DNA from 3 places in the Lysinibacillus sp. FSL M8-0337 genome. Region 2 is predicted to be linked to each of the others. Evidence: a T-box and tRNA genes for the amino acid it is inferred to sense, from the RefSeq annotation. Region 2 holds a T-box; the other regions hold tRNA genes.

Region 1 (9,390 bases), 460 kb from region 2:
ATGATATTGCTGCTGCTATTCGACATGCAGCAGATCAAGCAACAGCTACTGGTACCAAAACTATTATTAGTATGTCTCTAGGTTCTTCAGCGAATAATAGCCTCATTTCAAGTGCTGTCAATTACGCATACAGTAAAGGAGTTCTAATAGTAGCTGCAGCTGGTAATTCAGGCTATGCGCAAGGAACAATTGGTTATCCGGGGGCATTACCAAATGCAATCGCCGTTGCAGCTTTAGAAAATGTACAACAAAATGGGACTTATCGTGTAGCTGATTACTCTTCACGTGGTTATATATCTACAGCTGGAGATTATGTAATCCAGGAAGGTGATATTGAAATCTCAGCTCCTGGCTCATCCGTTTATTCTACATGGTATAATGGCGGTTATAATACAATTAGCGGCACATCAATGGCTACTCCTCATGTCTCTGGTTTAGCAGCAAAAATTTGGGCTGAAAATCCGTCATTGTCTAACACGCAACTACGTTCTAACTTACAAGCGAGAGCACAATCAGTAGATATTAAAGGTGGTTATGGAGCTGCTATAGGTGATGACTACGCTTCAGGATTTGGATTTGCTCGCGTTCAATAATTTTAAAAGGTGAAGCATACTAACATTAGTAATACAAACCATCGCTTTGGTTTGTATTACTATTTTCTTGGTTCTAAACGTATTCACCAGTACCCCTATGCACAATGAATCTTTGTGATACTTATGACGACGTATCTCCCATGTCTCTTTGCGTCATTTGCGCTTACATTCCTTTGTTCGGTCTATTCATAAGGCAGAGGCATGCTATGCTGCCGAATCAAACATACAATTATCCTCTTTTATTAAATCCAATTAAAAAGCCCATGTTTATTTTTCAAACATGAGCTTTTTTAGTTTGCTCTCCTTTATCGATCACATTTTCTCGGATTGCAGCTTGTGTAAAAACTTGTGTAAAATGAACCTGCCTGTGTGTAAAATGTGTGTAAAAAGATTTCGATTCTTATCGTTTCCTATCGTAACCCAAGAAATGTAAAAAGCTCACAAACCCTGTTCTATCAAGGTTTGTGAGCTTTCTAATCTTACTAAACGTAACGTATATGTACGTGATGATACCGGTGGTCGGGGTCGAACCGACACTCCAAAGGAACACGATTTTGAGTCGTGCGCGTCTGCCAATTCCGCCACACCGGCATAATACTTTAGAGATAAAAAAAATCGGAGTATCCGATTAAGAAAAAAATATGGAGGCGGCAACCGGATTTGAACCGGTGATAAAGGTGTTGCAGACCTGTGCCTTACCACTTGGCTATGCCGCCATATTATTGGAGCGGAAGACGAGGTTCGAACTCGCGACCCCCACCTTGGCAAGGTGGTGTTCTACCACTGAACTACTTCCGCATAAATGGCTGGGGTACTAGGATTCGAACCTAGGCATGACGGAATCAAAATCCGTTGCCTTACCGCTTGGCTATACCCCAACAATGGGGCGACTGATGGGAATCGAACCCACGAATGCCGGAACCACAATCCGGTGCGTTAACCACTTCGCCACAATCGCCATTGCTTTATAGTTATATTTTAATTTTATAGTAAATGGGGCGACTGATGGGAATCGAACCCACGAATGCCGGAACCACAATCCGGTGCGTTAACCACTTCGCCACAATCGCCATAAAATTAATTGGCAGGGGCAGTAGGAATCGAACCCACACCAAAGGTTTTGGAGACCTCTATTCTACCGTTGAACTATGCCCCTATAAAAAAACTGGTGGAGGGGGACGGATTCGAACCGCCGAACCCTAAGGAGCGGATTTACAGTCCGCCGCGTTTAGCCACTTCGCTACCCCTCCGGGAAAACATGGTGCCGGCTATAGGAATCGAACCCACGACCTACTGATTACAAGTCAGTTGCTCTACCTGCTGAGCTAAACCGGCAAAAAAACATGATGGGTCAGGACGGAATCGAACCGCCGACACTTAGAGCTTCAATCTAATGCTCTACCAACTGAGCTACTGACCCATGTTTATTATTTTAAAAATGGCGGTCCCGACCGGGATCGAACCGGCGATCTCCTGCGTGACAGGCAGGCATGTTAACCGCTACACCACGGGACCATTTTTGGTTGCGGAGACAGGATTTGAACCTGTGACCTTCGGGTTATGAGCCCGACGAGCTACCACTGCTCCACCCCGCGATAATGCTATTTTGATTTTTAAAAATGGTGGAGGATGACGGGCTCGAACCGCCGACCCTCTGCTTGTAAGGCAGATGCTCTCCCAGCTGAGCTAATCCTCCATCTGGGTATTCGTTATAAATGGTGACCCCTACGGGATTCGAACCCGTGTTACCGCCGTGAAAGGGCGGTGTCTTAACCGCTTGACCAAGGGGCCTTTAATGATTGGAATCCTAAAGTGCTGGCGGAGAGTAAGGGATTTGAACCCTTGAGACAGTGTTAACCGCCTACACGATTTCCAATCGTGCTCCTTCGGCCACTCGGACAACTCTCCAAGAATGGCTCCGAAGGCAGGACTCGAACCTGCGACAACCTGATTAACAGTCAGGTGCTACTACCAACTGAGCTACTTCGGAATAATTTTAGTATGTATAGCCTAGCGACGTCCTACTCTCACAGGGGGAAGCCCCCAACTACCATCGGCGCTAAAGAGCTTAACTTCCGTGTTCGGTATGGGAACGGGTGTGACCTCTTTGCCATCATCACTAGACTATTTGAAAGACATTACCTATTATAACATATATCATTATAATTACAAGTATTTAAGAAATACTTTTTTATTCTTTCAAAACTGGATAAACGGTGCATTGAAATGTTTCAAACTTTTTGGTTAAGTCCTCGATCGATTAGTATTCGTCAGCTCCATGTGTCACCACACTTCCACCTCGAACCTATCTACCTCATCGTCTTTGAGGGATCTTACTTACTTGCGTAATGGGAAATCTCATCTTGAGGGGGGCTTCATGCTTAGATGCTTTCAGCACTTATCCCGTCCACACATAGCTACCCAGCGATGCCTTTGGCAAGACAACTGGTACACCAGCGGTGTGTCCATCCCGGTCCTCTCGTACTAAGGACAGCTCCTCTCAAATTTCCTACGCCCACGACGGATAGGGACCGAACTGTCTCACGACGTTCTGAACCCAGCTCGCGTACCGCTTTAATGGGCGAACAGCCCAACCCTTGGGACCGACTACAGCCCCAGGATGCGATGAGCCGACATCGAGGTGCCAAACCTCCCCGTCGATGTGGACTCTTGGGGGAGATAAGCCTGTTATCCCCGGGGTAGCTTTTATCCGTTGAGCGATGGCCCTTCCATGCGGAACCACCGGATCACTAAGCCCGTCTTTCGACCCTGCTCGACTTGTAGGTCTCGCAGTCAAGCTCCCTTGTGCCTTTACACTCTACGAATGATTTCCAACCATTCTGAGGGAACCTTTGGGCGCCTCCGTTACCTTTTAGGAGGCGACCGCCCCAGTCAAACTGTCCGCCTGACACTGTCTCCTGCCCCGCTAAGGGGCATGGGTTAGAATTTCAATACAACCAGGGTAGTATCCCACCGACGCCTCCTTCGAAGCTGGCGCTCCGAGATCTCTGGCTCCTACCTATCCTGTACAAGTTGTACCAAAATTCAATATCAGGCTACAGTAAAGCTCCACGGGGTCTTTCCGTCCTGTCGCGGGTAACCTGCATCTTCACAGGTACTATAATTTCACCGAGTCTCTCGTTGAGACAGTGCCCAGATCGTTACGCCTTTCGTGCGGGTCGGAACTTACCCGACAAGGAATTTCGCTACCTTAGGACCGTTATAGTTACGGCCGCCGTTTACTGGGGCTTCAATTCGCAGCTTCGCTTGCGCTAACCACTCCTCTTAACCTTCCAGCACCGGGCAGGCGTCAGCCCCTATACGTCACCTTACGGTTTTGCAGAGACCTGTGTTTTTGCTAAACAGTCGCCTGGGCCTATTCACTGCGGCTCTCATGCGCTTGCACGCTCAAGAGCACCCCTTCTCCCGAAGTTACGGGGTCATTTTGCCGAGTTCCTTAACGAGAGTTCTCTCGCACACCTTAGGATTCTCTCCTCGACTACCTGTGTCGGTTTGCGGTACGGGCACCTCTCACCTCGATAGAGGCTTTTCTTGGCAGTGTGAAATCAGGAACTTCGTCCATACGGACTCGCCATCACAGCTCAACGTTACAGTGTGCGGATTTGCCTACACACACGCCTTACTGCTTGGACGCGCACAACCAACGGCGCGCTTACCCTATCCTACTGCGTCCCCCCATTTCTCAAACGGTGAGGAGGTGGTACAGGAATATCAACCTGTTGTCCATCGCCTACGCCTATCGGCCTCGGCTTAGGTCCCGACTAACCCTGAGCGGACGAGCCTTCCTCAGGAAACCTTAGTCATACGGTGGACGGGATTCTCACCCGTCTTTCGCTACTCATACCGGCATTCTCACTTCTAAGCGCTCCACCAGTCCTTCCGGTCTGACTTCAACGCACTTAGAACGCTCTCCTACCACTGACATCGTAGATGTCAATCCACAGCTTCGGTGAATCGTTTAGCCCCGATACATTTTCGGCGCAGCGTCACTCGACCAGTGAGCTATTACGCACTCTTTAAATGATGGCTGCTTCTAAGCCAACATCCTGGTTGTCTGTGCAACGCCACATCCTTTTCCACTTAACGATTACTTTGGGACCTTAGCTGGTGGTCTGGGCTGTTTCCCTTTTGACTACGGATCTTATCACTCGCAGTCTGACTCCCGTGTATAAATATCTGGCATTCGGAGTTTGTCTGAATTCGGTAAACCGGGATGGCCCCCTAGTCCAAACAGTGCTCTACCTCCAGTATTCTCATCACGAGGCTAGCCCTAAAGCTATTTCGGAGAGAACCAGCTATCTCCAAGTTCGATTGGAATTTCTCCGCTACCCACACCTCATCCCCGCACTTTTCAACGTGCGTGGGTTCGGGCCTCCAGTAAGTGTTACCTCACCTTCACCCTGGACATGGGTAGATCACCTGGTTTCGGGTCTACGACCACGTACTAATTCGCCCTATTCAGACTCGCTTTCGCTGCGGCTCCGCCTTCTAAAGCTTAACCTCGCACGTAATCGTAACTCGCCGGTTCATTCTACAAAAGGCACGCTATCACCCATTAACGGGCTCTAACTACTTGTAGGCACACGGTTTCAGGATCTCTTTCACTCCCCTCCCGGGGTGCTTTTCACCTTTCCCTCACGGTACTGGTTCACTATCGGTCACTAGGTAGTATTTAGCCTTGGGAGATGGTCCTCCCGGATTCCGACGGAATTTCACGTGTTCCGCCGTACTCAGGATCCACTCTGGAGGGAATAAACTTTCGACTACAGGGCTTTTACCTGCTCTGGCGGACCTTTCCAAGTCGCTTCATCTAACTCATTCCTTTGTAACTCCGTATAGAGTGTCCTACAACCCCAAGAGGCAAGCCTCTTGGTTTGGGCTCTTCCCGTTTCGCTCGCCGCTACTCAGGGAATCGATTTTTCTTTCTCTTCCTCCAGGTACTTAGATGTTTCAGTTCCCTGGGTCTGCCTTCAAGACGCTATGTATTCACGTCAAGATACTACGCGATTAAACGTAGTGGGTTCCCCCATTCGGAAATCTCCGGATCAAAGCTCACTTACAGCTCCCCGAAGCATATCGGTGTTAGTGCCGTCCTTCTTCGGCTCCTAGTGCCAAGGCATTCGCCGTGCGCCCTTAATAACTTAACCTATCGGCTTCCAATCCACTGCGCATTTCGTTGTCAGCTTCTCTCGTTCAATCAGTCACGTACGTAAGTACGCTCCTTCATTCACTCATTCGCTTCCTAGAACTGCTTGTGTCTTGAAACCCTATTATTAGTTATTAAGCCTAAAAAACTTAATTTAAAAAATAAATGTGTTTGTTACAATTTCAATGTCGTTTTATCCAGTTTTCAAAGAACAAGTTTTGAAGTATTTCATCGTAATGATGAACCTTCAAAACTGAACGCAAAACGTAATCTTACAAACCCAAGGTTTGTATTCCGAAAATATCCTTAGAAAGGAGGTGATCCAGCCGCACCTTCCGATACGGCTACCTTGTTACGACTTCACCCCAATCATCTATCCCACCTTCGGCGGCTGGCTCCAAAAGGTTACCTCACCGACTTCGGGTGTTACAAACTCTCGTGGTGTGACGGGCGGTGTGTACAAGGCCCGGGAACGTATTCACCGCGGCATGCTGATCCGCGATTACTAGCGATTCCGGCTTCATGTAGGCGAGTTGCAGCCTACAATCCGAACTGAGAACGACTTTATCGGATTAGCTCCCTCTCGCGAGTTGGCAACCGTTTGTATCGTCCATTGTAGCACGTGTGTAGCCCAGGTCATAAGGGGCATGATGATTTGACGTCATCCCCACCTTCCTCCGGTTTGTCACCGGCAGTCACCTTAGAGTGCCCAACTAAATGATGGCAACTAAGATCAAGGGTTGCGCTCGTTGCGGGACTTAACCCAACATCTCACGACACGAGCTGACGACAACCATGCACCACCTGTCACCGTTGTCCCCGAAGGGAAAACCATATCTCTACAGTGGTCAACGGGATGTCAAGACCTGGTAAGGTTCTTCGCGTTGCTTCGAATTAAACCACATGCTCCACCGCTTGTGCGGGCCCCCGTCAATTCCTTTGAGTTTCAGTCTTGCGACCGTACTCCCCAGGCGGAGTGCTTAATGCGTTAGCTGCAGCACTAAGGGGCGGAAACCCCCTAACACTTAGCACTCATCGTTTACGGCGTGGACTACCAGGGTATCTAATCCTGTTTGCTCCCCACGCTTTCGCGCCTCAGTGTCAGTTACAGACCAGATAGTCGCCTTCGCCACTGGTGTTCCTCCAAATCTCTACGCATTTCACCGCTACACTTGGAATTCCACTATCCTCTTCTGCACTCAAGTCTCCCAGTTTCCAATGACCCTCCACGGTTGAGCCGTGGGCTTTCACATCAGACTTAAGAAACCACCTGCGCGCGCTTTACGCCCAATAATTCCGGACAACGCTTGCCACCTACGTATTACCGCGGCTGCTGGCACGTAGTTAGCCGTGGCTTTCTAATAAGGTACCGTCAAGGTACAGCCAGTTACTACTGTACTTGTTCTTCCCTTACAACAGAGTTTTACGAACCGAAATCCTTCTTCACTCACGCGGCGTTGCTCCATCAGGCTTTCGCCCATTGTGGAAGATTCCCTACTGCTGCCTCCCGTAGGAGTCTGGGCCGTGTCTCAGTCCCAGTGTGGCCGATCACCCTCTCAGGTCGGCTACGCATCGTCGCCTTGGTGAGCCGTTACCTCACCAACTAGCTAATGCGCCGCGGGCCCATCCTATAGCGACAGCCGAAACCGTCTTTCAGTATTGTCCCATGAGGAACAATAGATTATTCGGTATTAGCCCCGGTTTCCCGGAGTTATCCCAAACTATAAGGTAGGTTGCCCACGTGTTACTCACCCGTCCGCCGCTAACGTCAAAGGAGCAAGCTCCTTCTCTGTTCGCTCGACTTGCATGTATTAGGCACGCCGCCAGCGTTCGTCCTGAGCTAGGATCAAACTCTCCATAAAAGAAATTTGATTAGCTCAAATTGTTTTGCTGGCATCAATTTTGATGTCCAAAATTTTGTTTCGTTCACTAACAAAGTTAGTTAGTAAAAACTATATTGATTACGTTTTGCTTGTTCAGTTTTCAAGGTTCATTTTGTTTCGTCGTTTTTCAGCGACTTCTTTATATTAACATCTCATTCAATTTGTGTCAACAACTTTTTAAAAGTTTTTTTCACTAATTTTCTCGGATGTTTCTGTTACGTCTTAGCGACAATTAATATAATACAATATCAGTATATTAAACGTCAACACTTTTTTCAAAAAAATATCGAGGTACATTTTTATACCTCGATTACTAGCATACTACAAGGTTTATTCAATTTCTATAGACTCTTTATTCACCTTATAATGTCGATGAAATATCATCTCACTTTTTGCAACGACAGGGTCAATCAAAATGTAGCCTTTCCCCACTAAATATTCTACGAATACTTCTAAGTCAACAGAATAGTTTACAAGCTCATGGTGATCATGTAATTCCTGAATAGTCCATGACTCTTTTGTTTGCATTACTTCTAATATATGTTGCGCTCCGTCATGTGTACGTGAATGAATTAAAAACTCACTTGCTAAAAATAGAAGCTCTAAACGCTTTTCAATTGGTTCACTGCTCATAACTAGTTCTTCGTAGAGCTTGTAAATGGCTGGTTCAATTTTTTTCACTTGTGCCCAGACTGTAACTTCTGGATATAACCCACTATCTATAATGGACAATCGCCCTAAATGATGCAAGGAATCCACTACATGATTGTATGCATCAAGGTAACTACCCTTATCAAAATATTCTTTTCCTTCTAAGTAACGTCGAATTAACTTTGAGAATTGAATACCCGTTTTAATTTTCCGACCACTAAACGGAAACTCTTGCAGTTCAATTTTTAGTTTATGAAGGAACTCATTGCGATCAAACAACACTCTGCCAAAGAAAATCCAATCAACGACTTTTTTATTAGAGCCGATTAGTAACCACTTCCGTAACAATTTTTCTGTAACAGTATGTAAGGCTACCTTATTTCCCTCATATAAGTAGTGCTTTGTATAAACAGGCTGATCCGCTTCCTTCACGATAATTAGTAATACCGTATCAAATGTGTCAGTAACATTACTTTGCTCTTCACGTTTCTCCATTAAAATAACACCTAATGTATTAGACTGACTCGCGCGTTCTTGATATATAGGACGCAATACTTGCTCCATGTTCAGCCCTCCTCTATTTATTGTAAGACCTTTATTTCGTTAAAATTTCGACATACTCTAAAACTATTCCTTCTTTGACTCCTACTCAAAGCTAAAATACTTCGTTCTTATATGTTATAGTAGATTTTAGATTGGGAGGCAAGATATTGTATGAAACCTTACAAAAGTAAAATTAATAAAATCCGTTCATTCGCATTAGCACTTATTTTTATCGGCTTTGTTGTTATGTATGGGGGGATATTCTTTAAAAACAATCCCATCCTTGTCTTAATCTTCATGACACTTGGTTTACTATGTATTATTGGTAGTACAGTTGTCTATGCTTGGATTGGTCTTCTGTCTACAAGAGCCGTTCAAGTAGAATGCCCAAATTGTCATAAACATACGAAAGTTTTAGGCCGTGTTGATATGTGCATGTACTGTAATGAACCGTTAACACTTGATCCTACACTTGAAGGAAAAGAGTTTGACCAATCTTATAATAACAAAGCAAAAAAATCCTAGCCCTCATTGAAGAGCTAGGATTTTTTAT
Region 2 (9,390 bases):
TCATTCAGCGTTAAACCAGGTCAAACGATTTCTCTTCGTGAAAAATCTCAAAACCTTGCTGTAGTTACAGAAGCTATCGAAGTAAACAACTTCGTACCTGACTACTTAACTTTTGATGCAGATAAAAAAGAAGGTACATTCACTCGCCTTCCAGAGCGTTCTGAACTATCTGCTGAAATCAACGAAGCATTCATCGTAGAGTTCTACTCTCGTTAATAAACGCTCGTTGCATTTAGCAACACAAAAAGCCCTAGAAACCTTGTTGCAAAGGTTTCTAGGGCTTTTCTTATTTTATCTATTCATGCAATCCGGGTCATGCAATTCGTGCACAAAATAATATTAATTTGGGGCGTTGGAACTAACTGGCGAAACATGTACATAGAAATAGGTGCGTAATAGCATAAGTGTTGCTGCATCAGCGTTTCTATAAAACTAATACTTTGATTGTTCGTGTACCTAGCACTGGATACAACGGTAGATCTCGTTGTATCTGATAATCGCCGAATCTACGTTTAGCAGTAAAAATACAAAGAAGCCGCAAGTCCGATTTCTCTCACTTACGACTTTCTTCCCCACAACCCATTCAATGTTTTTTCATAAATTGAAGTGAATTATCAGAGTTGTTTGCGTGCCTGGCACCGGGATTTCATTTCTTAAAACTTAATTATTGTACTTATTACTTCCTTTTTTACTTCTATTTCTTTAGTACTTACGTATACATTACCCTTCTTCTCAAAAACAATACCATTGCATTCTACAGGTTTTTGACATCTATCAAGTATGTCATAGAACTCTTTTGAAGAACATTCATCACCGTTCACTTTAAAAGTACTACCTTCCCATACCATGAAATAGGCGTCTGCCGTTTTTACAACTATGTCATCCTTTTCTTTTTCATATTGTAAATAATAAATATAATCTATTAACTCATATTCATGTTTCAAAATTTGATATTGTCTTTCCCTAGTCATAAGCCACACCTCCTACCACGATTTACCACATGCTTAATTTAGACTAACATTAATATCTAGCATTTGGTAGTAGCTTTTTTCAATTTCATTATACAAAGGTTGGTGTTTTTCTATTTTATTATAAATAATACGGACATGACTTACTGTTCCATCCTAAATAAAATAAAAAGCACTTATTTTCCCGTACATTAAAATAATAATTATCCCCACACCAAACAACGTAAACACTATTAATATATTAACAATCAAATATCAGTTATTTACTATTCAAGTAAGGTGCAAAATAGAACAGAATACCAAAAAATATATTTTACTTTTATACGATAGCATTTCTTAAAATGTATTTAAATCAACCTTCCTACTCCTTATTATCTTTTACTACCTCAATTCCAAACTTACTTTTTTGTGAAATAATAACAGTGGTAAAATTAACAATTTTAATAAAAATACGTATTGAACTTTCAAAAAAAATAGAATAATATGGATTTCGGAAGGTGGTTCGCCATCATTCAAGCAATAACAATTATTTCAAAGGGGTTGGAAATATGTCAGACGTTCTAAAGCAATTTGTAATGCCAAAAACAAACTTATTTGGACCTGGAGCAATTCAAGAAGTTGGTAAGCGCTTAAATGATTTAGAAGTGAAGAAGACATTAATCGTAACAGATGAGGGCTTACACAAGTTAGGTCTCTCAGAACAAATTGCTAACATCATCACAGCAGCTGGAATTGATGTTGCAATTTTCCCTAAAGCAGAACCAAATCCAACAGATCAAAACATCGAAGATGGAATTGCTGTTTATCATGCAGAAAATTGTGATTCTATCGTATCGCTTGGAGGCGGTAGTGCACATGATGCAGCAAAAGGTATTGGACTTATTGCTTCGAATGGTGGACGCATTCATGATTATGAAGGCGTTGACAAATCAGAAAACCCACTGGTGCCATTAATCGCGATTAATACAACTGCTGGTACAGCAAGCGAAATGACACGTTTTACAATCATCACAGATACTGCTCGGAAAGTAAAAATGGCGATTGTTGACAAACATGTGACACCACTTGTATCGATTAATGACCCTGAGTTAATGATTGGCTTACCTCCAGCTCTAACAGCTGCAACGGGTGTAGATGCATTAACACATGCAATCGAATCGTTTGTATCGACTAATGCAACACCAATTACTGATGCCTGTGCTGAAAAAGTACTTCAGCTAGTGCCTGAATTTTTACCTCGTGCCTACGCAAACGGTGCTGATTTAGAAGCACGTGAGCAAATGGTGTATGCGCAATTTTTAGCGGGTATGGCATTCAATAATGCTTCACTTGGCTATGTACATGCGATTGCTCATCAATTAGGTGGCTTCTACAACTTACCACACGGTGTATGTAATGCGATTTTATTGCCACATGTGTGCCGCTTCAACTTAACAGCACGTACTGAGCGGTTTGCACGCATCGCTGAGTTATTAGGTGAAAATGTTGAAGGGATTAGCAAACGTGATGCTGCTGAAAAAGCAATTACTGCCATTGAAAAATTATCAAAAGATTTAAATATCCCAAGCGGCTTCCGTGAGTTAGGTGCGAAGGATGAAGATATTGAAATTTTAGCTAAAAATGCAATGCTAGACATTTGTGCAGCAACGAATCCTCGTAAAGCTACATTGGAGGACATTAAACAAATTATTACTGCTGCAATGGGGCCTGTAGGAAAACCTACAGAGTCACTTGAAGCGGTTGTACTGTCTTAAAATATTAATAACAATGACGTGTCTCCTGGAGGCACGTCATTTTCTGTGGAACAAAAAACCTTCGCTTATTGTATGTGTGCCTAGTGACAGCTATACTTTTCTTAAAAAGATATGGGGGAAACATATGCGTTTAATTTCCATTTGTCCAAGCAACACAGAGCTTGTTGCTTACTTAGGATTGACCCATCAACTTGTAGGTGTTGATGATTTTTCAGATTGGCCTGCATCTGTGCATGCATTACCAAAGCTTGGTCCCGATTTATCAATTGATATGGATGCATTAGAAGCATTGCAGCCCGATTTAGTACTTGCCTCGTTAAGTGTACCAGGCATGGAGAAAAATATAGAAGCATTACAGGAAAGGAACATTCCCCACATTGTTTTTAATGCCAACTCATTAAACGAAATAGCGCAAGATCTTCTAACACTAGGTGCTGCTTGTGGCGTAACGGAGCACGCCCAAAAAGTTGCAACGGAATATTTACAATTTATTGCCCAGCTTCAAGCGGTGGCACAAACGGTTTCCACTCACCCTACTTTATATTGGGAGTGGTGGCCAAATCCTATTTTCACGCCTGGTCAAGTCAATTGGTTAACCGAAATTAGCAAACTTGCAGGAGGCCAAAATTTATTTCACGATTTTGAGTTAGCGAATGTCCAAACAGAGTGGGAAGAAATTGTTCGACGTAATCCAAATTATATACTGATGGCGTGGGTAGGTGTTGCCTATGAGCGAATTAAACCAGCCCATTTATTAAAACGACCAGGTGCCAGCGAGCTACAAGCGGTTCAAATGCAACAGGTATACGTAATGGAAGAGTGGTTATATTGCCGTCCATCCCCTCGATTAGTGGAAGGTGCACTTAAACTTGCTCAACTGCTACACCCTGAAAGCTATCAGCAAATCACTCTACCTAATTTCTTACACTGCTAAAATAAAAACCTCCCCTCGAACTAAAACATTCGAAGGGAGGTTGAATTGTGTGAAAATTGTTTGAGTGCCTGACACCCTAAACAAATTTGACCATATGGTATTTTTTCTTGCCGCGACGTACAATGCTAAAGGCATCTTCTAAACGATCTTTTGCATCGACGTTGTATTCTAAATCTGTGATTTTTTCACCGTTTACGCTAATGGCACCGTTTGTCACATCTTCACGAGCTTGACGTTTTGAAGATGAAATCCCTGCTTCCACAAGTAAATCTACGATATTTTTTGCCTCTTTAGCCATTTCAATAGAAGGAACATCTTTAAATGCATCCTTCATTTCCTGTGCTGAAAGTGCTTTTAAATCGCCAGAGAATAATGCAGCCGTAATGCGAATAGCTTGGTCTAGCGCTTCCTGACCATGGATTAAGCGTGTCATTTCCTCTGCTAAAGCTTTTTGTGCCTTACGTAAATGAGGTTCCTCTTCCACAGATACAGCTAATGCTTCAATCTCTTCACGTGTTAAGAACGTAAAGATTTTTAAGTATTTAATAACATCCGCATCCGCAGCATTAATCCAGAATTGGTAGAATTCGTACGGAGATGTTTTTTTGCTATCTAACCATACAGCACCACCAGCTGTTTTACCGAATTTTGTACCATCTGCTTTTGTTACTAACGGAATTGTAATACCAAATGCTTTTGTTTCTTCTTCATGTGTTTTACGAATAACTTCTAAACCAGTTGTAATATTGCCCCACTGATCAGAGCCACCCACTTGAATGCGACAATTGTAATTGTTGTACAAGTGATTGTAATCAATACCTTGAATTAATGTATAAGCAAATTCCGTAAATGAGATACCTGAATCAAGACGTGAAGCAATTGTATCTTTTGCTAACATGTAATTAACATTGATTAATTTCCCGTAATCACGTAAAAATTCAATTGTACTAATATTCCCAATCCAATCACGGTTATTAACAAGTTGCGCGCCATTTCCATCTTGTGCAAAATCAAAAATACGCTCTAATTGTCCACGAATGGCTTGCACGTTTTTGTCAATTTGCTCCACTGTTTGAAGCTGACGTTCTTCAGAGCGTCCAGAAGGGTCCCCAATCATTCCTGTTGCTCCACCAACAAGTAAAATTGGACGGTGGCCAGCTTTTTGGAAGCGACGAAGCGTTAATAAAGGGACGATGTGACCGATGTGCATTGAGTCAGCTGTTGGATCTACCCCACAGTATAGAGAAACAGACTGTTCTGCTAGAAGTTTTGCCATGCCCTCAGCATCCGTTTGTTGGTACAACAATCCACGCCATTCTAAATCTTGTAATAATTCGTTTGTCATTGTTTCTTCCTCCTAAATTGTCATCTTTTAGCGTGTAGAAACAAAAAAGTCCCTACACGCAACAAATTGCATGCAGGGACGTTAATAACTAACGCGGTACCACCCAGCTTGAAGATGTCATCCATCTTCCTCTTCATTCAGCCGCCTTTATCGCAGGCGCGCACGTCTAAGCTCCAAGTACGTAATTCGTCTCTACATTATGACCAGCTTTCACCAACCGCTGGCTCTCTAAACAGGGAATATAGACACTACTGCAAACTCTTCATCACTAGAAAACTATAAGCATTATTCTATACGATTCTCTTTCAATGTCAATAACTATGTTCGAGACAATTCATTATATGCTATAATAAACAAGATTTTAGGAGGTCGATACCTTGAAGGATTGGATTGAGAAAATCAATGTAAAGATCGATGCATTTCTCGAACAAAAATGGATGAAGACATTACGTATTTCAGGCAGCGTCGTCTGGAACTTATTTTTACTATTTTTAGTCTTTGCATTGGTAGGCACTGTATTTGTTGGTTCTGTTGGCGCCGGCTATTTTGCCTCACTTGTACAAGAAGAGCCTTTACGTTCGAAAGAAGAGTTACGAAACCTTATCTTCAACTATGAGGAAACAAGTGAAATTTATTTTGCCAACGATATTTATATGGGAAAATTACGTACAGATTTAGAACGTCGTGAAACGTCTCTTAGCGCAGTAGCCCCTGACTTAATTAATGCAGTACTCGCAACGGAAGATGAATATTTCCGTGAACATAATGGGATTGTTCCAAAAGCTGTTATTCGAGGATTGCTGCAAGACGTTACAAACTCTGCCACACAGACAGGTGGCTCTACATTAACACAGCAACTTATTAAAAACCAAGTGTTAACAAATGAAGTTTCCTATGAGCGAAAAGCGAAGGAACTGCTACTTGCCATGCGCTTAGAGCACTTTATGACAAAGGAAGAAATATTAGAGGCGTACTTAAATATTATTCCTTATGGTCGAAATGCAACAGGGCGTAATATCGCAGGTATTGAAACAGCAGCTGAAGGTATTTTTAATGTGAAAGCAAAGGATTTAACGCTTCCTCAAGCCGCTTACATAGCTGGTATTCCTCAGGCACCTTATACTTACACACCATTTACAAATACAGGTGTGCTAAAAAGTGAAGAAGCATTAAAATTAGGCATCGATCGTATGAAAACGGTGCTCTACCGCATGAATGAAGCTGGCTACATTAATGAAAAACAGTATGAAGATGCGCTCGCATATGATATTACAGCAGACTTCCGTACACCAGAAGCACGTCCTGAGGATCGTTATCCATGGTTAACGTTTGAGCTAGAGGAACGAGCAAAAGAAATTATTGCTGAAAAACTAGCCAATGAAGATGGTATTGATTCAGAACGTTTAAAAACGGAAGAAAAATTACAAGAAAAATATTCGATTTTGGCAGACCGAGACATTCGTTCAAAAGGTTATCGTATTTATTCCACTATCAACAAGGATATGTTTGATGCTATGCAAAAAGCAGCCGATAATTTTAAATACTACGGTCAGACATATACGGGTAAAGACAAAGATCCTGTAACAGGTGAGGAAATCGATGTGCAAATGCCTGTTCAAGTTGGTAGTATTTTAATCGAAAATAGCACAGGGCGAATTTTAAGCTTCCTAGGTGGTCGTGATTTTAAAACAAATCAATTAAACCACGCTACTAAAGCTTACCGCTCGAACGGTTCAACTATGAAACCATTACTTGTCTATGCCCCAGCCATTGAATATGGCGTAATTGGTGCAGGAAGTCCATTAGTTGACGTCAAGTTCTCTATTGGCTCTTGGAGTCCTAACAACTATTTGACAAATGATGAGCGTGGCCTTATTCCAGCACGTGAAGCATTAGCTGACTCACAAAACATTTCAGCCCTACGCTTATACTATGATATTTTAAATAGACGTCCTGCTGAATTTTTAGCAAAAATGGACTTCTCACAATTAAAACCTGAAGACTATACAAACCTTGCAACAGGGATTGGCGCTTTACAAAAAGGTACAACTGTTGAAGAAAATACAAATGCGTTTGCAACTTTTGCAAACGGTGGTCAATTTATCGATGCTTATATGATTGAAAAAATCGAAGACCAAGATGGAAATCTTATTTACCAACATAAAGTTGAACCTGTACAAGTGTTTAGCCCTGAGACATCTTATATCGTAACGGATATGTTACGAGATGTTTTAACAAAAGGAACAGGTACAGTTGCAAGAAATACATTAAAATTCTCTTCTGATTTTGCAGCTAAAACAGGTACTTCCCAAAACTATAATGATGTCTGGTTAGTAGGCTATAATCCAAATGTTTCACTTGGTGTATGGATGGGCTACGATAAACAACGCTCACTTTATGCCTTTAATAATACGTATTTACAACCAAGTGTACGTATTAACAAGCTATGGGGTACTTTAATGAATTCTATGTATGATGTAGATCCTAAATTAATTGATGCTCCTTCAAACTTTAAGGCACCAAAAAATGTTGTGACTGCTTCATTCTGTGGTATTTCTGGTCTAGCACCTTCTGCTGCTTGTGCAAATGCAGGATTGGTACGCTCAGATTTATTTAACGCAAAAGTATTTTTACCGTCACGACCTGATGATAGCCTCGCTTCCTCAAGCGTCGTAACGATTAAAGGTAAAACGTATAATGCACATCCAAACACACCAGCAGAATTTGTAAAATCTAGTGGCGCTGGTATTAACCAAGCCTTTATTAAACGGATGTTAGGTAGACTAGGTGGGAACCCTGCAAGCCTACTTCCTAAAAATTCATCACTATCAAATTCATCTGTATCAGCTGTCGACTTCCCAGCAGATGGTAGTCCACCAGCGGCTGTAACAGCATCCATTTCAGGCAATACACTGTCTTGGAGTGGCTCATCTAATGATGTGGTAGGCTATCGAATTTATAATGTAACAAATGGTGGTCACACACTAGTTACTTCAGTGCTAGAAGCAACGCAAAGTATAACCGTCGCAAGCGGACAAGCTTATGTAGTTGTAGCAGTTGACATTACTGGTTTAACTTCACCACAGTCAAATGTTGCGTCAACAGGTGGTAGTGAGACAAAACCAGAAGAAGAGGACAAAGGCGAACAACCAACGACGCCAGAGGTTCCTATTCCACCAGTGAATGGGAATAACGGCAATGGCTCTGGCAATAATGGCTCTAGTTCTGGTGGCAATGGCTCTGGCTCTAACGGCAACGGCTCTAGTGGCAATGGCTCCGGTTCAAGCGGCAACGGCTCTAGTGGCAATGGCTCTGGCTCTAGCGGCAACGGATCTAATGGTAACAATGGTTCCGGCTCTAGTGGCAACGGGTCTAATGGTAACAATGGTTCCGGCTCTACTGGAGGAAATAACGGAGAGACGACACCACCTACAGAACCGCCAACTGAATAATCATTTAGGCTTACTACATTGAAATTTCAATTGTAGTAAGCCTATTTTTTTGTCATTATTAAGAGGACTACTAAACAAAGGGGTAGATAACATGAAAATTCTAGTTTTAGGGGGCACACGCTTTTTCGGTAAAAAATTGGTGGAGCTTTGCCTCGAGAATAACCATGACGTTACGATTTTAACTCGCGGTCAAAGCGGCAATCCTTTCGGAGCACAAGTTCAACAGCTTTCGGTTGATCGCAATGATGTTGAAGCATTGACAAAAGCACTCGCTACTACAACGTGGGATATCGTCTACGATAATATTTGTTACTCTCCAAATGAGGCCCAGAAAATTGCGCAGATCTTACAAAATAAAACTAAAAAGCTCGTCTTTACCTCTACGCTCTCGACGTATGAAGCGGATGGAAAGATGAAATCTGAAACTGATTTTAATCCGTATGACTACGAGATTCGTATGGGCGATAGAGATGATTTCACATACGGTGAAGGCAAACGTCAAGCAGAAGCTGTCCTTTTTAAAGAAGTATCATTTCCAGTTGTCGCTGTACGTTTCCCAATTGTCCTTGGTGAGCATGACTATACTCGTCGCCTACATTTTCATGTTGAGCGCATTTTAAATGGGCAACCAATATCCATTCCAAATATTGAAGCAAAAATGAGTTATATTACCGATGATGAAGCAGCAGCATTTTTATATTTTGCTGGAACTGCACCGATTGAAGGTCCGTATAACGCCACAGCAACAGGTACTATTTCATTACAAGCATTACTTGCACTTATTGAGCAGGAAACTGGAAAAAGAGCCAAAATATCACTAATTGGCGGTGATGAAACATCACAATCACCGTATGGCATTCCAACACATTGGTATATGTCGAATTCAAAAGCAGAAGCAGCTGGCTTCAAATTTAGCCATTTAAACGATTGGCTTCCG
Region 3 (9,390 bases), 1.4 Mb from region 2:
CCTTTTGCACCCATCGTTGCAAGAAAACTCGGTCTTGAATTAACACTATTTTTATCAACCATTTTATTAGCTGGAGGCATTGTCCTACGTTCACTTGGAACAACGGGATTACTCGTATTTGGTACAATGATTATCGGTGTCGCCATTTCATTCGGTAACGTCCTTATTCCAGGTCTACTAAAATTAAAATTTCCATACCATGTTGGTTTACTAATGGCGTTTTTTACAATGTCTATGAATTTAACAGCAGGGATCGGGGCTGGTATTAGCTACCCTATAGCCAATGCAGTGCTGGGCTGGCAAGGTGCACTTGCTATTGCTTTAGCGCTAGTCATATTAACAATTGTGATTTGGCTACCCCAATTAAAATTTAATAAGCCCGAATCAACTGTAATCTCTACAAAAGCGCGTATACCGTTGTGGAAATCACCAGTTACTTGGGCAGTTACCGGGGCAATGGGACTACAATCGTTATTATTTTATACTACCGCAGCTTGGATTCCTGAAATTTATATTGCACAAGGCGTAGCCGCGGATCGTGCGGGTTGGATGTTTTCCATCATGCAAATCTCACAAGTGCCCATGGCATTAGTTGTGCCTATAATCGCTAGCAAAATGACATCCCAGCGACCACTCGTTTTAATGTTTACAGCATTTTATATCATTGGTTTTACAGGCGTTGTGATGGAATGGACTAGTTTTGCTGTGTTGTGGATGATATTGCTTGGCTTAGCAGGTGGGGCTTCATTTGCACTTGCCATGATGTTCTTTACATTACGTACACGTACGGCTTTTGAGGCGGCAGATTTATCTGGCTTTGCACAATCCTTAGGTTATTTATTAGCCGCAGTCGGTCCAATTTTATTTGGCTATTTACATGATTTATTTGGCGGCTGGAATATCGCTGGGTGGCTATTTGTTGCCGTTACAGCTCTACTCTTCTTCTGTTCATTTAGAGCTTCTAAAAATGAATATATCAATTAATAAGAGGCAGTTCATTTTCTACAATGAGCTGCCTCTTTATCATTAGTATGGGGGTTTTTGGTAAAAATAATTAGGTGTATGATAGACATTTACATACGGCTTATGGAAAATATGTGTCGTTGCAGGCGATAATGGTGGAATCAACCAAGTCCAGTTGCCTGTTAAATCGCGCCCTGCCTTGTGCTCTGCTTCTTCAAATAGCTTAAATTGCTGTGCTGCGGTATGATGATCAACAATACTTACGCCATCTTCTTTAAAGGAATGAAGAACAGCAATATTTAATTCTACTAGCGCACGATCACGCCAAAGAGATGCTTGCTTTGTTGTATCAAGATTAAAAATTTCTGCTATCTTCGGTAACATATCATAACGGTCATGATCAGCTAAATTCCGTGCTCCAATTTCTGTCCCCATATACCAGCCATTAAAGGGGGCTGCCTGAAAGTCAATACCCGCCATTTGAAAGCGCATGCTCGATATAATTGGCACCGCATACCACTTCATTCCTAGTTCTCCTACCTTAGGATGTTCAGGGTGACGAATCGCAACCTCTAATACATCACCACTCGGGATTGGAAACCATTGCGGTTTACGGCCATCTACTTGGATCACAAGTGGTAGCACATCAAATGGTGTTCTTGCTCCCTGCCAACCAAGTGATTCACACACTTTAGTAAATGCCACCGAATGGGGATCACCAATAATCCCTGCTTCTGTTTCATAACCTGCATAACGTATAAGCTGATGATTCCATATTTTTACTCTATCAGAGGCAAATACCGTTATAGTCGGGCGAATCTTACCACCATTTGTTGCATATTGAATATGGTGAAGTAATTTCTCAAAAATAGCATGCTCATCTAAAACCTCACGTGCATCCTCAACATGAAGTGATTGCCAAAATAATCTCCCAATACATTTATTACTATTACGCCATGCTACTCTCGCGCCAAAAGTAAGCTCTTCCGTTGTAGGAGTATATGCGCCCTCTGTGACAACTTGCTGTAATCTATTTGTAAGCCATTGTTCCGACTCATTTTGTTCCAATTGATAAAGTGCTAAAAAACGTTGTATCTCTTGTAAATTCATGTCGTTTTCCTCCATCTATCCCCATATTAGATGAACAGCATACAATTCACCACGAAAAAATCCGTAAGAAAACATACATCTTTTATATATGAAATACTTTGTTCAAATTTAAACGAAAAATTAAAAGTTAGATGATTTACGCAATACTGAATGCCTTAGTGATAATAATTAAATACTTAAAAACACAAAAAAGCATGTAGCAACAATATGCTACATGCTTGATGACCCCTACGGGATTCGAACCCGTGTTACCGCCGTGAAAGGGCGGTGTCTTAACCGCTTGACCAAGGGGCCGTGGCTCCGAAGGCAGGACTCGAACCTGCGACAACCTGATTAACAGTCAGGTGCTACTACCAACTGAGCTACTTCGGAATATCTTTATAATGGGCCTAAATGGACTCGAACCATCGACCTCACGCTTATCAGGCGTGCGCTCTAACCAGCTGAGCTATAGGCCCCTCTTGGAGCGGGTGATGAGAATCGAACTCACGACATCAGCTTGGAAGGCTGAGGTTTTACCATTAAACTACACCCGCAAAAAGGATGGGTCAGGACGGAATCGAACCGCCGACACTTAGAGCTTCAATCTAATGCTCTACCAACTGAGCTACTGACCCGGAAAATGGAGGAGGTAGAGGGATTCGAACCCCCGCGCGGTGTTACCCGCCTGTCGGTTTTCAAGACCGATCCCTTCAGCCAGACTTGGGTATACCTCCGGAATGAAACAATTATGGTGGAGCCTAGCGGGATCGAACCGCTGACCTCCTGCGTGCAAGGCAGGCGCTCTCCCAGCTGAGCTAAGGCCCCATTTTTTAAAAAGATGGTCGGAATGACAGGATTCGAACCTACGACCCCTTGGTCCCAAACCAAGTGCTCTACCAAGCTGAGCTACATTCCGTTCATTTATTGGCGCGCCCGGCAGGAGTCGAACCCACAACCTTCTGATCCGTAGTCAGACGCTCTATCCAATTGAGCTACGGGCGCTAAATATTAAAAATGGTGCCGAGGGCCGGAATCGAACCGGCACGGTAGTCACCTACCGCAGGATTTTAAGTCCTGTGCGTCTGCCAGTTCCGCCACCCCGGCACATTTGGAGCGGAAGACGAGGTTCGAACTCGCGACCCCCACCTTGGCAAGGTGGTGTTCTACCACTGAACTACTTCCGCATGTGCATAAGATTATTTATTCTGGCAATTATAAATTTGAAATATAGATGATGCGGGTGAAGGGAGTCGAACCCCCACGCCTTGCGGCGCTAGATCCTAAGTCTAGTGCGTCTGCCAATTCCGCCACACCCGCAAATATGATGAGCCATGAAGGACTCGAACCTTCGACCCTCTGATTAAAAGTCAGATGCTCTACCAACTGAGCTAATGGCTCATATTAAGAAATAAATGGCTGGGGTACTAGGATTCGAACCTAGGCATGACGGAATCAAAATCCGTTGCCTTACCGCTTGGCTATACCCCAATATTTTATTATGGGGCGACTGATGGGAATCGAACCCACGAATGTCGGAACCACAATCCGATGCGTTAACCACTTCGCCACAACCGCCATATGTAATATAACAGTAGTCTAACCTAAAAAATTTGGCAGGGGCAGTAGGAATCGAACCCACACCAAAGGTTTTGGAGACCTCTATTCTACCGTTGAACTATGCCCCTATTGAATAAAGAGCTGGTGGAGGGGGACGGATTCGAACCGCCGAACCCTAAGGAGCGGATTTACAGTCCGCCGCGTTTAGCCACTTCGCTACCCCTCCAAGGGATGGTGCCGGCGATAGGAGTCGAACCCACGACCTACTGATTACAAGTCAGTTGCTCTACCAACTGAGCTACACCGGCAAATAAGGACGGTCCCGACCGGGATCGAACCGGCGATCTCCTGCGTGACAGGCAGGCATGTTAACCGCTACACCACGGGACCTTAATTTTATTTGGTTGCGGAGACAGGATTTGAACCTGTGACCTTCGGGTTATGAGCCCGACGAGCTACCACTGCTCCACCCCGCGATAATAGTAATTTCATAATAAATAAATGGTGGAGGATGACGGGCTCGAACCGCCGACCCTCTGCTTGTAAGGCAGATGCTCTCCCAGCTGAGCTAATCCTCCACATAAAAAATAAGCGAAGCGACGTCCTACTCTCACAGGGGGAAGCCCCCAACTACCATCGGCGCTAAAGAGCTTAACTTCCGTGTTCGATATGGGAACGGGTGTGACCTCTTTGCCATCATCACTTCACTTATTCAGTTGAAAGAACTCGTTCTCTCAAAACTGGATAAACGTTCATTGAATGTTTCAAACTTTTTTGGTTAAGTCCTCGATCGATTAGTATTCGTCAGCTCCATGTGTCACCACACTTCCACCTCGAACCTATCTACCTCATCGTCTTTGAGGGATCTTACTTACTTGCGTAATGGGAAATCTCATCTTGAGGGGGGCTTCATGCTTAGATGCTTTCAGCACTTATCCCGTCCACACATAGCTACCCAGCGATGCCTTTGGCAAGACAACTGGTACACCAGCGGTGTGTCCATCCCGGTCCTCTCGTACTAAGGACAGCTCCTCTCAAATTTCCTACGCCCACGACGGATAGGGACCGAACTGTCTCACGACGTTCTGAACCCAGCTCGCGTACCGCTTTAATGGGCGAACAGCCCAACCCTTGGGACCGACTACAGCCCCAGGATGCGATGAGCCGACATCGAGGTGCCAAACCTCCCCGTCGATGTGGACTCTTGGGGGAGATAAGCCTGTTATCCCCGGGGTAGCTTTTATCCGTTGAGCGATGGCCCTTCCATGCGGAACCACCGGATCACTAAGCCCGTCTTTCGACCCTGCTCGACTTGTAGGTCTCGCAGTCAAGCTCCCTTGTGCCTTTACACTCTACGAATGATTTCCAACCATTCTGAGGGAACCTTTGGGCGCCTCCGTTACCTTTTAGGAGGCGACCGCCCCAGTCAAACTGTCCGCCTGACACTGTCTCCTGCCCCGCTAAGGGGCATGGGTTAGAATTTCAATACAACCAGGGTAGTATCCCACCGACGCCTCCTTCGAAGCTGGCGCTCCGAGATCTCTGGCTCCTACCTATCCTGTACAAGTTGTACCAAAATTCAATATCAGGCTACAGTAAAGCTCCACGGGGTCTTTCCGTCCTGTCGCGGGTAACCTGCATCTTCACAGGTACTATAATTTCACCGAGTCTCTCGTTGAGACAGTGCCCAGATCGTTACGCCTTTCGTGCGGGTCGGAACTTACCCGACAAGGAATTTCGCTACCTTAGGACCGTTATAGTTACGGCCGCCGTTTACTGGGGCTTCAATTCGCAGCTTCGCTTGCGCTAACCACTCCTCTTAACCTTCCAGCACCGGGCAGGCGTCAGCCCCTATACGTCACCTTACGGTTTTGCAGAGACCTGTGTTTTTGCTAAACAGTCGCCTGGGCCTATTCACTGCGGCTCTCATGCGCTTGCACGCTCAAGAGCACCCCTTCTCCCGAAGTTACGGGGTCATTTTGCCGAGTTCCTTAACGAGAGTTCTCTCGCACACCTTAGGATTCTCTCCTCGACTACCTGTGTCGGTTTGCGGTACGGGCACCTCTCACCTCGATAGAGGCTTTTCTTGGCAGTGTGAAATCAGGAACTTCGTCCATACGGACTCGCCATCACAGCTCAACGTTACAGTGTGCGGATTTGCCTACACACACGCCTTACTGCTTGGACGCGCACAACCAACGGCGCGCTTACCCTATCCTACTGCGTCCCCCCATTTCTCAAACGGTGAGGAGGTGGTACAGGAATATCAACCTGTTGTCCATCGCCTACGCCTATCGGCCTCGGCTTAGGTCCCGACTAACCCTGAGCGGACGAGCCTTCCTCAGGAAACCTTAGTCATACGGTGGACGGGATTCTCACCCGTCTTTCGCTACTCATACCGGCATTCTCACTTCTAAGCGCTCCACCAGTCCTTCCGGTCTGACTTCAACGCACTTAGAACGCTCTCCTACCACTGACATCGTAGATGTCAATCCACAGCTTCGGTGAATCGTTTAGCCCCGATACATTTTCGGCGCAGCGTCACTCGACCAGTGAGCTATTACGCACTCTTTAAATGATGGCTGCTTCTAAGCCAACATCCTGGTTGTCTGTGCAACGCCACATCCTTTTCCACTTAACGATTACTTTGGGACCTTAGCTGGTGGTCTGGGCTGTTTCCCTTTTGACTACGGATCTTATCACTCGCAGTCTGACTCCCGTGTATAAATATCTGGCATTCGGAGTTTGTCTGAATTCGGTAAACCGGGATGGCCCCCTAGTCCAAACAGTGCTCTACCTCCAGTATTCTCATCACGAGGCTAGCCCTAAAGCTATTTCGGAGAGAACCAGCTATCTCCAAGTTCGATTGGAATTTCTCCGCTACCCACACCTCATCCCCGCACTTTTCAACGTGCGTGGGTTCGGGCCTCCAGTAAGTGTTACCTCACCTTCACCCTGGACATGGGTAGATCACCTGGTTTCGGGTCTACGACCACGTACTAATTCGCCCTATTCAGACTCGCTTTCGCTGCGGCTCCGCCTTCTAAAGCTTAACCTCGCACGTAATCGTAACTCGCCGGTTCATTCTACAAAAGGCACGCTATCACCCATTAACGGGCTCTAACTACTTGTAGGCACACGGTTTCAGGATCTCTTTCACTCCCCTCCCGGGGTGCTTTTCACCTTTCCCTCACGGTACTGGTTCACTATCGGTCACTAGGTAGTATTTAGCCTTGGGAGATGGTCCTCCCGGATTCCGACGGAATTTCACGTGTTCCGCCGTACTCAGGATCCACTCTGGAGGGAATGAACTTTCGACTACAGGGCTTTTACCTGCTCTGGCGGACCTTTCCAAGTCGCTTCATCTAACTCATTCCTTTGTAACTCCGTATAGAGTGTCCTACAACCCCAAGAGGCAAGCCTCTTGGTTTGGGCTCTTCCCGTTTCGCTCGCCGCTACTCAGGGAATCGATTTTTCTTTCTCTTCCTCCAGGTACTTAGATGTTTCAGTTCCCTGGGTCTGCCTTCAAGACGCTATGTATTCACGTCAAGATACTACGCGATTAAACGTAGTGGGTTCCCCCATTCGGAAATCTCCGGATCAAAGCTCACTTACAGCTCCCCGAAGCATATCGGTGTTAGTGCCGTCCTTCTTCGGCTCCTAGTGCCAAGGCATTCGCCGTGCGCCCTTAATAACTTAACCTAGTTATTAAGCCTAAAAACTTAATTTAAAAAATAAATGTGTTTGTTACAATTTCAATGTCGTTTTATCCAGTTTTCAAAGAACAAATTCACTACCTGTTTCTACTTCTTCGCAAATTTGCGACGAAAGCGTAGCGACAGGAGCACAGTTTTGAAGTATTTCATCGTAATGATGAACCTTCAAAACTGAACGCAAAACGTAATCTTACAAACCCAAGGTTTGTATTCCGAAAATATCCTTAGAAAGGAGGTGATCCAGCCGCACCTTCCGATACGGCTACCTTGTTACGACTTCACCCCAATCATCTATCCCACCTTCGGCGGCTGGCTCCAAAAGGTTACCTCACCGACTTCGGGTGTTACAAACTCTCGTGGTGTGACGGGCGGTGTGTACAAGGCCCGGGAACGTATTCACCGCGGCATGCTGATCCGCGATTACTAGCGATTCCGGCTTCATGTAGGCGAGTTGCAGCCTACAATCCGAACTGAGAACGACTTTATCGGATTAGCTCCCTCTCGCGAGTTGGCAACCGTTTGTATCGTCCATTGTAGCACGTGTGTAGCCCAGGTCATAAGGGGCATGATGATTTGACGTCATCCCCACCTTCCTCCGGTTTGTCACCGGCAGTCACCTTAGAGTGCCCAACTAAATGATGGCAACTAAGATCAAGGGTTGCGCTCGTTGCGGGACTTAACCCAACATCTCACGACACGAGCTGACGACAACCATGCACCACCTGTCACCGTTGTCCCCGAAGGGAAAACCATATCTCTACAGTGGTCAACGGGATGTCAAGACCTGGTAAGGTTCTTCGCGTTGCTTCGAATTAAACCACATGCTCCACCGCTTGTGCGGGCCCCCGTCAATTCCTTTGAGTTTCAGTCTTGCGACCGTACTCCCCAGGCGGAGTGCTTAATGCGTTAGCTGCAGCACTAAGGGGCGGAAACCCCCTAACACTTAGCACTCATCGTTTACGGCGTGGACTACCAGGGTATCTAATCCTGTTTGCTCCCCACGCTTTCGCGCCTCAGTGTCAGTTACAGACCAGATAGTCGCCTTCGCCACTGGTGTTCCTCCAAATCTCTACGCATTTCACCGCTACACTTGGAATTCCACTATCCTCTTCTGCACTCAAGTCTCCCAGTTTCCAATGACCCTCCACGGTTGAGCCGTGGGCTTTCACATCAGACTTAAGAAACCACCTGCGCGCGCTTTACGCCCAATAATTCCGGACAACGCTTGCCACCTACGTATTACCGCGGCTGCTGGCACGTAGTTAGCCGTGGCTTTCTAATAAGGTACCGTCAAGGTACAGCCAGTTACTACTGTACTTGTTCTTCCCTTACAACAGAGTTTTACGAACCGAAATCCTTCTTCACTCACGCGGCGTTGCTCCATCAGGCTTTCGCCCATTGTGGAAGATTCCCTACTGCTGCCTCCCGTAGGAGTCTGGGCCGTGTCTCAGTCCCAGTGTGGCCGATCACCCTCTCAGGTCGGCTACGCATCGTCGCCTTGGTGAGCCGTTACCTCACCAACTAGCTAATGCGCCGCGGGCCCATCCTATAGCGACAGCCGAAACCGTCTTTCAGTATTGTCCCATGAGGAACAATAGATTATTCGGTATTAGCCCCGGTTTCCCGGAGTTATCCCAAACTATAAGGTAGGTTGCCCACGTGTTACTCACCCGTCCGCCGCTAACGTCGAAGGAGCAAGCTCCTTCTCTGTTCGCTCGACTTGCATGTATTAGGCACGCCGCCAGCGTTCGTCCTGAGCCAGGATCAAACTCTCCATAAAAGAAATTTGATTAGCTCAAATTGTTTTGCTGGCATCAATTTTGATGTCCAAAATTTTGTTTCGTTCACTAACGAAGTTAGCTACTAAAAACTATATTGATTACGTTTTGCTTGTTCAGTTTTCAAGGTTCATTTCGTCGCCGTTTGTTTTTAGCAACTTTTATATCATAACATTTTATTTTTTTGTTGTCAACAACTTTTTTGAAATATTTTATCTTCTTTCAGAAGCGACAACTTTTATATCATACTATTTACAAACGTTCTTGTCAACACTTTTTTATAT

What was found. The T-box of region 2 lies ahead of tyrS (tyrosine--tRNA ligase). A T-box ahead of a tRNA ligase gene usually reads a tRNA of that ligase, here a tRNA-Tyr.
Region 1: it encodes a tRNA-Tyr, which carries the amino acid that the T-box ahead of tyrS (tyrosine--tRNA ligase) is inferred to sense. The anticodon was not compared.
Region 3: it encodes a tRNA-Tyr, which carries the amino acid that the T-box ahead of tyrS (tyrosine--tRNA ligase) is inferred to sense. The anticodon was not compared.

The regions. Positions count from the first base shown of each region.
Region 1 is NZ_CP151996.1:3,857,566-3,866,955, forward strand. It holds gene MKY08_RS18795 (S8 family peptidase) at 1-593, shown strand, start outside; tRNA gene MKY08_RS18800 (tRNA-Leu) at 1,104-1,184, opposite strand; tRNA gene MKY08_RS18805 (tRNA-Cys) at 1,236-1,309, opposite strand; tRNA gene MKY08_RS18810 (tRNA-Gly) at 1,317-1,391, opposite strand; tRNA gene MKY08_RS18815 (tRNA-Gln) at 1,397-1,471, opposite strand; tRNA gene MKY08_RS18820 (tRNA-His) at 1,476-1,551, opposite strand; tRNA gene MKY08_RS18825 (tRNA-His) at 1,588-1,663, opposite strand; tRNA gene MKY08_RS18830 (tRNA-Trp) at 1,676-1,749, opposite strand; tRNA gene MKY08_RS18835 (tRNA-Tyr) at 1,760-1,843, opposite strand; tRNA gene MKY08_RS18840 (tRNA-Thr) at 1,853-1,928, opposite strand; tRNA gene MKY08_RS18845 (tRNA-Phe) at 1,941-2,013, opposite strand; tRNA gene MKY08_RS18850 (tRNA-Asp) at 2,033-2,108, opposite strand; tRNA gene MKY08_RS18855 (tRNA-Met) at 2,114-2,188, opposite strand; tRNA gene MKY08_RS18860 (tRNA-Val) at 2,214-2,289, opposite strand; tRNA gene MKY08_RS18865 (tRNA-Glu) at 2,310-2,384, opposite strand; tRNA gene MKY08_RS18870 (tRNA-Ser) at 2,410-2,501, opposite strand; tRNA gene MKY08_RS18875 (tRNA-Asn) at 2,507-2,583, opposite strand; rRNA gene rrf (5S ribosomal RNA) at 2,602-2,717, opposite strand; rRNA gene MKY08_RS18885 (23S ribosomal RNA) at 2,834-5,761, opposite strand; rRNA gene MKY08_RS18890 (16S ribosomal RNA) at 6,071-7,622, opposite strand; gene MKY08_RS18895 (nucleotidyltransferase-like protein) at 7,974-8,858, opposite strand; gene MKY08_RS18900 (YgzB family protein) at 9,009-9,362, shown strand.
Region 2 is NZ_CP151996.1:3,393,505-3,402,894, forward strand. It holds gene rpsD (30S ribosomal protein S4) at 1-216, shown strand, start outside; gene MKY08_RS16420 (hypothetical protein) at 654-971, opposite strand; gene MKY08_RS16425 (iron-containing alcohol dehydrogenase) at 1,517-2,722, shown strand; gene MKY08_RS16430 (cobalamin-binding protein) at 2,847-3,656, shown strand; gene tyrS (tyrosine--tRNA ligase) at 3,733-5,001, opposite strand; T-box leader at 5,073-5,276, opposite strand; gene MKY08_RS16440 (transglycosylase domain-containing protein) at 5,379-8,453, shown strand; gene MKY08_RS16445 (NAD-dependent epimerase/dehydratase family protein) at 8,545-9,390, shown strand, end outside.
Region 3 is NZ_CP151996.1:220,523-229,912, reverse strand. It holds gene MKY08_RS01115 (MFS transporter) at 1-984, shown strand, start outside; gene MKY08_RS01110 (nitric oxide synthase oxygenase) at 1,027-2,073, opposite strand; tRNA gene MKY08_RS01105 (tRNA-Glu) at 2,296-2,367, opposite strand; tRNA gene MKY08_RS01100 (tRNA-Asn) at 2,369-2,445, opposite strand; tRNA gene MKY08_RS01095 (tRNA-Ile) at 2,458-2,531, opposite strand; tRNA gene MKY08_RS01090 (tRNA-Gly) at 2,536-2,609, opposite strand; tRNA gene MKY08_RS01085 (tRNA-Phe) at 2,618-2,690, opposite strand; tRNA gene MKY08_RS01080 (tRNA-Ser) at 2,697-2,789, opposite strand; tRNA gene MKY08_RS01075 (tRNA-Ala) at 2,805-2,880, opposite strand; tRNA gene MKY08_RS01070 (tRNA-Pro) at 2,895-2,971, opposite strand; tRNA gene MKY08_RS01065 (tRNA-Arg) at 2,981-3,057, opposite strand; tRNA gene MKY08_RS01060 (tRNA-Leu) at 3,071-3,159, opposite strand; tRNA gene MKY08_RS01055 (tRNA-Gly) at 3,165-3,239, opposite strand; tRNA gene MKY08_RS01050 (tRNA-Leu) at 3,291-3,372, opposite strand; tRNA gene MKY08_RS01045 (tRNA-Lys) at 3,381-3,453, opposite strand; tRNA gene MKY08_RS01040 (tRNA-Gln) at 3,469-3,543, opposite strand; tRNA gene MKY08_RS01035 (tRNA-His) at 3,555-3,630, opposite strand; tRNA gene MKY08_RS01030 (tRNA-Trp) at 3,667-3,740, opposite strand; tRNA gene MKY08_RS01025 (tRNA-Tyr) at 3,755-3,838, opposite strand; tRNA gene MKY08_RS01020 (tRNA-Thr) at 3,845-3,920, opposite strand; tRNA gene MKY08_RS01015 (tRNA-Asp) at 3,930-4,002, opposite strand; tRNA gene MKY08_RS01010 (tRNA-Met) at 4,014-4,088, opposite strand; tRNA gene MKY08_RS01005 (tRNA-Val) at 4,115-4,190, opposite strand; rRNA gene rrf (5S ribosomal RNA) at 4,204-4,319, opposite strand; rRNA gene MKY08_RS00995 (23S ribosomal RNA) at 4,387-7,314, opposite strand; rRNA gene MKY08_RS00990 (16S ribosomal RNA) at 7,557-9,108, opposite strand.